One region of the Streptomyces sp. JLYT201 genome, then DNA from elsewhere that is predicted to be linked to it. Evidence: riboswitches for the same ligand, from Rfam matches in the RefSeq annotation. Region 1 holds a riboswitch; the other holds the start of a gene.
What was found. A riboswitch is a leader RNA that binds a small molecule or an ion and turns the genes downstream of it on or off. The one in region 1 is predicted to bind cobalamin.

Region 1 (5,740 bases):
CGCTCTGCCAGACCGGGCCGAGGCCGAGGATGGTGACCTGCCACGCGTACCAGTAGTCGAGGCCGTAGAAGCCGAAGATCTCGTTGAGGGCGGCGATCCGGGCGGTGTCCCAGCGCTTGTCGCCCTCGCCCGCACCGGCGGCGGACGCCGGGGTGAGGAAGGTCGCGAACAGGCCCTCCTTGGCGGAGAACTCCAGGAAGTCCGCGAGCCAGGCGCGGGAGCGGTAGTCCTCGATCAGCCGGCGCTTGCCGCGCGCCTCGAACCAGTCGACGGTCGCACGCAGCAGCCTGCGGGTCTCGGGGTCGAAGTGGGTCGGGTCGTAGGTGTGGGGGTTGAACAGCAGCGCGTCGGCCATGGCCAGTCGCCTTTCCGGCTCGGGGGTCGGGGAGGTCGGGGAAGGGGGCGGGAGAGCTGGGGGTGCGTCAGCGCCGGGCGCCGAGCCGTTCGAGGGTGGCGATCACGTCGTCGAGCCAGGTGAGCGTCATCTGTTCGTACGCGATGCCGCCGCGCAGCACGACGTGCTGGAGCTCCTGCCCGTCGTCGAGCACCGCGGGTGCCTCGGGCCCGGTGAAGTCGCGCCGCTCCCCCGCGCGGTAGTGCGCGAGCCGGTCGGCGTGCGCCTCGCGGTAGCGCCGCACCTCGCGGATCAGCGCGGCCGGGTCGTCGAAGGCAGCGCCGCGGATCTTCACGGCGAGCTCGTGCCGGACGCTCTCGGGCTCGATCGGCTCGTGCAGCCAGCCCGAGAGCGCGGCGCGGCCGAGGGCCGCGACGGAGTACTCCTTCTTGTCGGGCCGGTCCTGCTGCGCCACCGCGCGGGCCTCGATCCAGGCGTCGCTCTCCATGCGCTTGAGGACGCGGTAGATCTGCTGGTGGGTGGCGGTCCAGAAGTATCCGATGGACCGGTCGAACCGCCGGGCCAGCTCATAGCCGGAGCCCGGCTGCTCCAGCAGGGAGACGAGGATCGCGTGCTCAAGCGCCATGCCCGAATCCTTCTATGCAACTCGTTGCATATACAAGCGACGCAGGGCAGGTGAGACACGGCTCACCCGGCCGCGCCGCGTTCCGCGCGGGCGGCGGGCGGGCTACGACGGGTCGGCGCCCGCGGGCACTTCGTAGATCTTCCCGTCGACACCTGCCCGGTAGAGCCTGCCCGCCGAGAAGCCGCGGTCGCCCTGGCCGTAGGTGACCTGGGTGGACAGGTGCAGGCCCGACTCCACGGCGCAGAGGCGGCCGTCCTCGACGCGCCAGATCTGGCCCGCGGCGTGCGTGGCGATCAGCGGTCGCCCCGTGCTGTCGAGGGTGAGCCCGTCCGGCAGGGCGAGGACGTCGGACGGGGCCACCGAGACCCAACGCCTCGGGTGGGCCGGGTCGTCGGCCGCGATGCGGTAGAGGCCGGGGGCCACGGTGGTCTGGATGACGTACACCTGCGTCCCGTCCGGGGACACGGCGATGCCGTTGGGCTGGGGCACCCGGGCCCAGGCGGGGTCGACCCTGCCGTCCGGCGAGACGCGGCCGATGTTCCGCCCGCCCAAGGTCGTGGTGTACACGGTGCCGTCGGGCGCGAGGGCCACGCCGTCGATGCCGCCGAGTCCGGCGGCGTACGTGGTGACCTCGCCGGTGTCCGGGTCCACCAGGAGGAGCTTCGAGGTGGGCAGCGCGTCGCCGGTGAGCGAGTGCACGAGGTCGTTGCCGGTGCCGACGAGGAGGCGGCCGTCCGCACGCACGACGATCCCGCCGTTCGCTCCCACGTCGCCGGTGAGGGGTACGGGGGTGCGGCCCGGCGCGTCGATCCGGTAGACGCGGCCGGTGAAGTACGCGGTGGCGAACATCCGCCCGCGCTCGTCCACGACGATCGACTCGACCCAGTCGGGGATGCGCGCCACCTGGACCGGCGCTCCCCGCCCCGGGGCGGCACAGGCCGGTGCCGCGGACGCGGGGGCGGGTGCGAGCACACCCGCGGCCGCGGCCAGCAGGGCCAGCGACGCGATGCCGCGGCCCGGCCCGCGCAACACTCCGCGCGGCCTCCGGCTCACCTTCAACGTCATCGGTTCTCCTCCGTCGTCGGGTCGTGTGCCGGGCGAAGTATCAGCTCCGGGAGCGGCGAGCACCACCGTCTGGAGGTGTCGGCTCGGGCACACCGGTGGCGGGCGCGGGCGGCGGCGCACGCCGTAGGGTCGGCACATGCGCATCGTGTCCCTGCTCCCCGCCGCCACCGACGTCGTCGCCGAACTCGGCCTGCTGGAGGGGCTCGTCGGGCGCACCCACGAGTGCGACTGGCCGCCCCGGGAGGCGGCGGCCGTCCCCGTGGTGACCGGTGCCGATCTGGACCAGGACGCCTTGAGCAGCCGTGAGATCTCCGACGCGGTGGGCGGGTCGGCGCACTCCGGGTCCTCGCTGTACTCCCTCGACACCGAGGCGCTCGCGGCCCTGCGCCCCGATGTGGTCCTCACCCAGGACCTGTGCGACGTCTGCGCGGTCTCGTACGAGCGGGTCAGCCGCACCGTGCGGCTCCTGGACGCGGACACCCGCGTCCTGAGCCTGGAGCCGCGCACCCTCGACGACGTGCTGGACTGTCTGGTCACGGTCGGGGCCGTGCTCGGGGTGCGGGGGCGCGCCGCGTCGCGCCGGGACGAGCTGCGCGCCCGCCTCGACCGGGTGCGCGCCCTGACCGCGGGGCGTGCGCGGCCCCGGGTGGTCGCGATCGAGTGGCTGGATCCGCTGTGGCCGGCCGGGCACTGGGTGCCCGAGCAGATCGCCGCCGCCGGGGGCGAGCCGCTCCTCGCCGGGCCCGGCGAGCACACCGGGCCCATGACGTGGGACGCGGTGCGCGCGGCCCGGCCCGACGTGCTGCTCGTGCTGCCCTGCGGCTTTCCGCCCGAGCGGACGCTGCGCGAGACGGGCCTGCTCACCCGGCTGCCCGGCTGGTCGAAACTGCTCGCCGTCCGGTCGGGGCGCGTCTGGGTCCTGGACGGGCCCGCGTACTTCAACCGGCCGGGGCCGCGCGTGGTCCGCGGGGCGGAGGTGCTGGCCCACGTCCTGCACGGGGTGGGCGCCGGGGCGGCGGTGACCGCGGGCGAGGCGCGCCCGCTGCCCTGACCCGGGCGCGCCGCCCCGGCGCGGTGGTTCAGGACACCGCGCGGCGTCGCGGCGGGGTGAAGGCGTACAGGTCGAGGATCTCCGGCCGCGGAGCGACGCCGGGGCCCCCGGCGCGGACCCAGGCGACGATGTCCTCGGTCGCGTCCGCGTCGTTGACCAGGCCGAGCCACACCGGCCGGGCACCGGCCGCCCGGCCCTCGGCAGAGGGCTGGACCACGATGACGTTGGCCTGGTCGCACACGTCCAGGCAGGCGGAGACGCGTACGGGTGCCTCGGCCCGCAGGCGCGCGGTCTGTGCGGCGTGGTCGACGCCGGTCACCTTCGGACTGCCGCAGCAGCAGTCTCGGCAGACGACGACCCGGCAGGGCGCCGGTCCTGTGGCCGTGTCATGACTTCCTGCGGTGCCGGACGACTTCCGGGCCGGTCTTGCGGGCATGCCGCGTCCTGCCTCTCTCCGGGGAGATCCGCCCCGGTGTTGTGCGGAGGAGGCGACCGCGTGAGTCTCCTGGCTCTCGGGTCGCCGCTCGTCCCGGCTTTCCCACCCCCTGCGGGGCGGTGGCCGGTCGGGACGCGCTCGCCGATCACAGTGGCGGGACCGCGCCGGATTCACACCGGCTTCCTCGGACCGCCGTCGCCTTGTCGTCCGTCATCATTCCATCCGACTGCCCTCAGCTGCCCGGGGGTCCCGCTCCGGGACCTCGTCAGCCGCCGTACAGGGTCACCGGCAGGGCCTGGACGCTGTTGCTGACGAAGGACGGCAACGGCACCAACTCCGCGCGCGGCACGGCGAGCTCCATGTCCGGGAACCGCCCGAACAGGCCCGGCAGCGCGATGCCCGCCTCCAGACGGGCCAGGCCCGCGCCCAGGCAGTAGTGCGGGCCGTGGCCGAAGGAGAGGTGCTTCGGACGGGGCCGGGCGATATCGAACTCCTCGGCGTCGGGGCCGAATCGGTCGGGGTCCCGGCCCGCGGCCGCGTACGAGGCGAGGATGGCCTCGCCGCGCGGGATCACCACGTTTCCGACGGGGATGTCGTCGAGGGCGTAGCGCAGCGGGAAGTGCGCGACGGGCGGGTCCCACCGCAGGGTCTCCTCCACCACGGCGTCCCACGGCCGTTGCCCGGTGGTGACGGCGGCGCGCTGCTCGGGGTGGGTGAGCAGCGCCGCCGTCGCGTTGGTGATCAGGTTGAGGGTGGTGCCGTGGCCCGCGACGAGGACCAGGGTCAGGGTGCCGATCAGCTCCGGCTCCGAGAGCCGGTCGCCGTCGTCGCGCGCGGCGATCAGATGGCTGGTCAGGTCCTCCCCCGACCGCTTCCGCCGGTCGGCGACGAGGTCGGCGAGGAGTGCGTGCAGGCGTTGTTGGGTGGCGAGGGTCTCTTCGGGCGGGGTGACGCTGCTGGTCAGGCTCGCGGAGAGGTTCCGGAAGTCGTCGAAGCGCTCGTCGGGCACGCCGAGGAGGTCGCCGATCACCGCCATGGGCAGCGGATAGGCGAAGTGGCGGCGCAGGTCCACGGGATCGGTGCCGCCCTCGGCGAGGGCGTCGAGGAGGCTCTGGGTGATCGCCTCGACGCGGGGCCGCATCGCGGTGACGCGCCGCGCGGTGAAGGCCTGCGCGACGAGGTCGCGCAGCCGGCGGTGTTCCTCTCCGTCGGCGGTGGTCATGCCGCGGTTGGTGACCATGCCGATCAGCGGCCAGCCCTCCGGCACCTCCCCCGCCCGCAACGCGGACCAGTGCGCCGGGTCCTTTGCCGTACGGGGGTCCGCCAGGAGTTCCTGGAGGAGTTGGTGGCGGGTGAGGACCCAGGCGGGCAGTCCACCGGGGAGCCGCACGCGCACGGCGGGGCCGATCGCGCGGAGCCTCCGGTTCTCGCCGTGGAGGTCACCGGCGCTCGCGTCGAGGCGGAAGGGAGGGGGTTGGCTGTCCACGGGTCACCTCTGGCTGGGTCGACGAGGGAGCGAGCGTGGAGCGTGTGCGGGGACGGGCGTGGCGCGGGCGTGTGCTGTGCGCACCGTGCGCCGCACGCGGTGTGCGCCGTGCACGGCGTACGCGGGCGCCGTGCGGGGCGGCGTACGCGGAGCGGCCACTGGATCGTACGGTTCCGCGCGAGCCCGGAGAAGAGCGCGCGCGACGCCCGTGCGACGGTCCGTGGGGGCGTGCCCGGCCCGGGGCCTGACGGGTGTTCAGCCCGACGTGGCCGCGGGAGCGGGCTCGGCCTCGGTCTCCGGTTCCGCCTGCCGTGCGCGGTCGGCCGTGGCGCTGGCGACCGTCATCCGCAACGGGGGCAGGGACGCGACGAAGGTGCCGAGGGCCAGCAGGACGCCGAGCACTCCGGCGCCCGCCGTGTCGAGGACGGCGCCGACGGCCAGCGGCCCGATGCCGGTGCCCAGCGCGCTCGCTCCGCTGAGGGAGGCCACCAGGCGTCCGCTCGGGTCGAGGAGCGCGGCGGCCGCGAGGGTCTGTACCAGGACGGCCAGTTGGCAGGCCTGCCACAGGACGGCCGCGACGATGAACAGCACCGGGTCGTGGGTGAGCACCAGGGCGGCCATCGACAGGGCCTGTGCCGTGATGAAGGCGGCCAGGGACCGCGTGCGGCCGAAGCGGCGGGCGGCGGCGGGGCCGAGCACGGCGCCGACGAGGGCCACGACAC
Region 2 (5,740 bases), 640 kb from region 1:
GGCCCAGGGCGAGGAGGACGCCTTCCGCGCCACCCTCAAGCAGGGCACCACCGTCCTGGACACCGCGGTCACCCGGGTCAAGGCCGACGGCGGGCGCCACCTGCCCGGCGCCCAGGCCTTCCTGCTGCACGACACCTACGGCTTCCCCATCGACCTCACCCTGGAAATGGCCGCCGAACAGGGCGTCGAGGTCGACCGCGACGGCTTCACGGCGCTCATGCGCGAGCAGCGCGAGCGGGCCCGCGCCGACGCCCGCGCCCGCAAGTCCGGCTCCGCCCCCGACACTTCGGCCCTGCGCGCCGTCCTCGACGCGCACGGGCCCACCGACTGGCGCGCCTGGGACACCCTGGCGACGGACTCCCGCGTCCTCGCGCTGCTGGGCCCCGCGGGTCCCGTACCGGTCGCCCGGGACGGCGAGATCGTCACCGCCGTCCTCGACCGCACCCCGTTCTACGCCGAGTCCGGTGGCCAGGACAGCGACGCCGGACGGCTCACCGGGGCCTCGCTGGAGGCCGAGGTGCTCGACGTGCAGCGGCCGCTGCCCGGCCTGGTGGCCCATCAGATCCGCGTCGCGGCAGGGGAGGTGGCCGTCGGCGACGCCGTGCACGCGGCCGTCGACCCCGAGTGGCGCCTCGGCGCGCGCCAGGCCCACTCGGGCACCCACGTGCTGCACGCCGCCCTGCGCGAGATCCTCGGCCCGACCGCCCTGCAGTCCGGCTCCTACAACCGCCCGGGCCAGCTGCGCCTCGACTTCCCCTGGCGCGGCGGCCTCTCCGCCACCGTCCGCAGCGAGGTCGAGGAGGCCGCCAACCGCGCCCTCCGCCGCGACCTGCCCGTCGGCGTGCGCTGGATGACGCTGCCCGAGGCCAAGGAGCTCGGCGCGCTCGCGCTGTTCGACGAGACGTACGGCGAGCGGGTCCGGGTGGTCGAGATCGGCGGCGCCTGGTCGCGCGAGCTGTGCGGCGGCACCCACGTCGAGCACGCCGCGCAGATCGGCGTCATCGCGCTGACCGCCGAGTCGTCGGTGGGCGCGGGCATGCGGCGCCTGGAGGCCGCGGTCGGCATCGAGGGCTTCGGCTACCTCGCGCGCGAGCGCGACCTCCTCGCCGGCATCGCCGAGCAGCTCCAGGCGCCGCGCGCCGAACTCCCCGACCGCGTCGCCGCGTTGCTCGCCCGGCTCAAGGCCGCCGACCGGGAGAACGAACGCCTGCGGCAGGCGGCCCGTGCCGCGCGCGCCGCCGAGCTCGCCGGGCGGGCCGTCGAGGTGGGCGGCGCGTACGTGGCCACCGCGACGGCCGAGGGCGACGCGGGCGCCGCGCGGGCCCTGGCCCTCGAAGTGCGCGGACGGCTGCGCCCCGAGCGGCCGGGCGTGGCCGCCGTGACCCTCTCCGGCGACAGGCCGGTGCTCGCCGTGGCGGTGAACGAGGCGGCACGGTCGGCGGGCCTGTCCGCGTCCGCCCTGGTCAAGCGGCTGCTCGGCGGCCGCGGCGGCGGCTCGGACGAGGTGGCGCAGGGCGCCGGGACGGACCGGGACGCGCTCGCGGCCGCGGTGGCCGGACTCCCCGGAGTCGTACGCGAGGAACTCGGCGCCTGAGCGCGGCGCGAGCAGCCACGACGGCCGTTCACCTGAGGTCCGTCGTGGCTGGTCGCGCGGCTCCCCGTGCCCCTTCGGGGGTGTCAGGGGTGCGGTAGGGGTTGGCCTCCGTGGACTTACTAGGACGTCCAAGTATATCGTCGTGACCAAGGCCCGCGGTGCAGGGAAGCCGGTGTGAATCCGGCACGGTCCCGCCACTGTGACCGGGGAGCGCGTTCCCGTGGAGGATCGACGCCACTGACGGAGAAGTCCGTCGGGAAGGCGGGGGAGCGCGCGCTGATCCGGGAGTCAGGATACCGGCCGCGGGGTGTTCCGTGTTGTCCACGAGGATGGAGCAGACACGCATGGCCCCGGTGCGCACCCGCGACCCTGGAGATCCGGACCTGCGAGCGGTGATCCCCGCTGCCTGACGGCTGTTCGGCGTGCCCTGTGGCGGCGCGCGGCCCAGCCCTGCCATCCCCGGACCGCACCTGACGAGAGAAGCAGGTCCCCATGGTCCGTGAACTGACCCATTTCATCGGCGGCGAGCACACCCCGGGAACATCGGGAACGCACGCCGACGTGTACGACCCCAACACCGGTGACGTCCAGGCACGCGTACCGCTCGCGCACCGCGCGGACACCGAGGCGGCGATCGCGAACGCCGCGAAGGCGCAGCCCGCCTGGGGCGAGTGGAACCCGCAGCGCCGCGCCCGCGTCCTGCTGCGGTTCCTCCAGCTCGTCGAGGACGAACGCGACGCCCTCGCGCACCTGTTGTCGTCCGAGCACGGCAAGACCGTCGCCGACGCGCACGGCGACCTCCAGCGCGGTCTGGAGGTCGTGGAGTTCGCCGCGGGCATCCCGCACCTGCTCAAGGGCGAGTTCACCGACAACGCCGGAACCGGCATCGACGTGCACTCGCTGCGCCGCCCCCTCGGCGTCGTCGCCGGGATCACGCCCTTCAACTTCCCCGCGATGATTCCGCTCTGGAAGGCCGCGCCCGCGCTCGCCTGCGGCAACGCCTTCGTCCTCAAGCCCTCCGAGCGCGCCCCCTCCGTCCCGCTGCGTCTGGCCGAGCTGTTCCTCGAAGCGGGCCTGCCGCCGGGCGTCCTGAACGTCGTCAACGGCGGCAAGGAGGCCGTCGACACGCTCCTGGAGGACCCGCGCGTCAAGGCGCTCGGCTTCGTCGGCTCCACGCCGATCGCCGCGCACGTGTACGCCACCGCCGCCGCGCACGGCAAGCGCGCCCAGTGCTTCGGCGGCGCCAAGAACCACATGATCGTGATGCCGGACGCGGACCTCGACAGGGCCGTCGACGCGCTGATCGGCGCGGGCTACGGCTCCGCGGGCGAGCGCTGCATGGCGATCTCCGTGGCCGTCCCGGTCGGCGAGGCCACCGCCGACGCCCTGGTGGCCCGCCTCAAGGAGCGCGTCGGTTCGCTGCGCATCGGCCGCTCCGACGACCCCGAGGCCGACTTCGGGCCGCTGGTCGGCCGCGACGCCGTCGAGCGCGTCCGCGCCTACGTCGACCTCGGCGTCGAGGAGGGCGCCGAACTCGTCGTCGACGGCCGTGACGTCACCCTGCCCGGCCACGAGGGCGGCTTCTTCGCGGGCGCCTCGCTCTTCGACCGCGTCACCCCGGACATGAGGATCTACCAGGAGGAGATCTTCGGCCCCGTCCTGTCCGTCGTACGGGCCGCCGACTACGAAGAGGCGCTGCGGCTGCCCACCGAGCACCCCTACGGCAACGGCGTCGCGCTCTTCACCCGCGACGGCGACACCGCCCGCGACTTCACCCGGCGCGTGGACACCGGCATGGTCGGCGTCAACGTCCCCATCCCGGTCCCCGTCGCCTACCACACCTTCGGCGGCTGGAAGCGCTCCGGATTCGGCGACCTCAACCAGCACGGCCCCGACGCCATCCGCTTCTACACCCGCACCAAGACCGTCACCTCGCGCTGGCCCTCCGGGGCGAAGGAAGGCGCGAGCTTCACGATCCCGACGATGGCGTGAGCGCCCCGATGACCGTCACGACCACCACCCTGCTCGGCGAGGACCAGCTCGCCCTCGTCGAGACCACCCTCGACTTCGCCGAGGAACACCTCGCCCCGCACGCCCTCACCTGGGACCAGGACAAGCACTTCCCGGTCGACGTGCTGCGCAAGGCCGCGGACCTCGGGCTCGGCGGCGTCTACGTCGACGAGGCCGCGGGCGGCTCCGGCCTGACCCGGTCCGACGGCGTCCTCGTCTTCGAGGCCCTCGCCTCCGGCTGCCCCTCCGTCGCGGGCTATCTGTCCATCCACAACATGGTCGCCTGGATGATCGACCACTACGGCGACCGCGCCCAGCGCGCCCGCTGGCTGGGGCCGCTGACCTCCATGGACCGGCTCGGCAGCTACTGCCTCACCGAGCCGGGGGCCGGTTCGGACGCCGCGGCGCTGAGCACCCGCGCCGAGCGCGACGGGGACGCGTACGTCCTCACCGGCGTCAAACAGTTCATCTCCGGCGCGGGCGCCGCGCACGTGTACGTGGTGATGGCCCGCACCGGCGGCGGCGGACCCGACGGCGTGTCCGCGTTCGTCGTCGAACGCGACGACCCGGGCCTGTCCTTCGGCGCGAACGAGAAGAAGATGGGCTGGAACGCGCAGCCCACCCGGCAGGTCGTCCTCGACGGCGTGCGCGTCCCCGCCGACCGGCTGCTCGGCGGCGCGGGCAACGGCTTCCGCATCGCCATGAACGCCCTGAACGGCGGCCGCCTCGGCATCGCCGCCTGCTCCCTCGGCGGCGCCCGCAGCGCCCTCGACCGCAGCCTCGTCCACCTCGCGGACCGGGAGGCCTTCGGCGCCCCGCTGCTGGACGCCCAGGCGCTGCGCTTCGAGCTCGCCGACATGGCGACCGAGCTGGCGGCGGCCCGCGCCCTGGTCCGGCAGGCCGCGCAGGCCCTCGACCAGGGCGACCCGCAGGCGCCGCAGCTGTGCGCCATGGCCAAGCGGTTCGCCACCGACACCGGCCACTCCGTCGCCGACCGCGCCCTCCAACTCCACGGCGGCTACGGCTATCTGACGGAGTACGGCATCGAGAAGCTGGTCCGTGACCTGCGCGTGCACCGCATCCTGGAAGGAACCAACGAGATCATGCGCCTGATCGTGGCCCGCGGCCTCACGGGGGCGCTGCGATGACCGGCGACCCCGTCCTGATCCGCACCGAGGGCCGGGCCGGCCACCTCACTCTCAACCGGCCGCGCGCCCTGAACGCCCTGACCCACGCCATGGTCCGCGCCGTCGACGAGGCGCTGACCGCCTGGGCGGCGGACCCGGCCGTCGAGACCGTCGTCCTCACCGGCGCGGGCGCACGCGGGCTGTGCGCGGGCGGCGACATCCGGCAGATCCACGAGGACGCGCGCACCGGCGGCGGGGCGTCCGCGGACTTCTGGCGCGACGAGTACCGCCTGAACGCCCGCATCGCCCGCTACCCCAAGCCCTACGTCGCCGTCATGGACGGCATCGTGATGGGCGGCGGCGTCGGCGTCTCCGCCCACGGCAGCGTCCGCGTCGTCACCGAGCGCTCCCGGATCGCCATGCCGGAGACCGGCATCGGCTTCGTGCCCGACGTCGGCGGTACCCATCTGCTCGGCCTCGCGCCCGGCGAACTCGGCACCCATCTGGCCCTCACCGGCGAGCCCGTGGGCGCGCGGGACGCCCTCCTGTGCGGCCTCGCCGACCACTTCGTCCCCTCCGCCGACCTGCCGCGGCTCGTCGCGGACCTCGCGACACAGCCGGTGCGCGACGTCCTCGCCCGGTACGTGACCGAGGCACCGGCCGGGACGCTCGCCGGGCACCGGGAGTGGATCGACGTCTGCTATCCGGCCGCCACGGTCGAGGAGATCGTCGACCGCCTCCGGGCCCACGGCTCACCGGCCGCGAAGGAGGCCGCCGAGACCCTGCTCGGCAAGTCGCCCACCGCCCTCAAGGTCACCCTCAGGGCGCTGCGCGACGCCCGGCGGCTCGGGCCGCTCGAACGGGTCCTTGAGCAGGAGTACCGCGTGTCGTGCGCGGCCCTCGGCTCCGCCGACCTCGTCGAGGGCATCCGCGCCCAGGTCATCGACAAGGACCGGGCCCCGCGCTGGTCCCCGGCCACGCTCGCCGAGGTCACCGCCGCCGACGTGGA

Region 2: it holds a riboswitch for cobalamin, as region 1 does, so the genes downstream of both, AC5WAM_RS04935 (CoA-acylating methylmalonate-semialdehyde dehydrogenase) here and AC5WAM_RS02055 ((2Fe-2S) ferredoxin domain-containing protein) in region 1, are expected to answer to the same signal.

What each region holds. Positions count from the first base shown of each region.
Region 1 is NZ_CM182551.1:507,796-513,535, forward strand. Features, by position in the region: gene AC5WAM_RS02035 (acyl-CoA dehydrogenase family protein) at 1-355, opposite strand, end outside; gene AC5WAM_RS02040 (PadR family transcriptional regulator) at 423-980, opposite strand; gene AC5WAM_RS02045 (SMP-30/gluconolactonase/LRE family protein) at 1,083-2,045, opposite strand; gene AC5WAM_RS02050 (cobalamin-binding protein) at 2,182-3,096, shown strand; gene AC5WAM_RS02055 ((2Fe-2S) ferredoxin domain-containing protein) at 3,125-3,532, opposite strand; cobalamin riboswitch at 3,596-3,717, opposite strand; gene AC5WAM_RS02060 (cytochrome P450 family protein) at 3,798-5,018, opposite strand; gene AC5WAM_RS02065 (MFS transporter) at 5,274-5,740, opposite strand, start outside.
Region 2 is NZ_CM182551.1:1,144,659-1,150,398, reverse strand. Features, by position in the region: gene alaS (alanine--tRNA ligase) at 1-1,594, shown strand, start outside; cobalamin riboswitch at 1,734-1,913, shown strand; gene AC5WAM_RS04935 (CoA-acylating methylmalonate-semialdehyde dehydrogenase) at 2,087-3,586, shown strand; gene AC5WAM_RS04930 (acyl-CoA dehydrogenase family protein) at 3,595-4,752, shown strand; gene AC5WAM_RS04925 (enoyl-CoA hydratase/isomerase family protein) at 4,749-5,740, shown strand, end outside.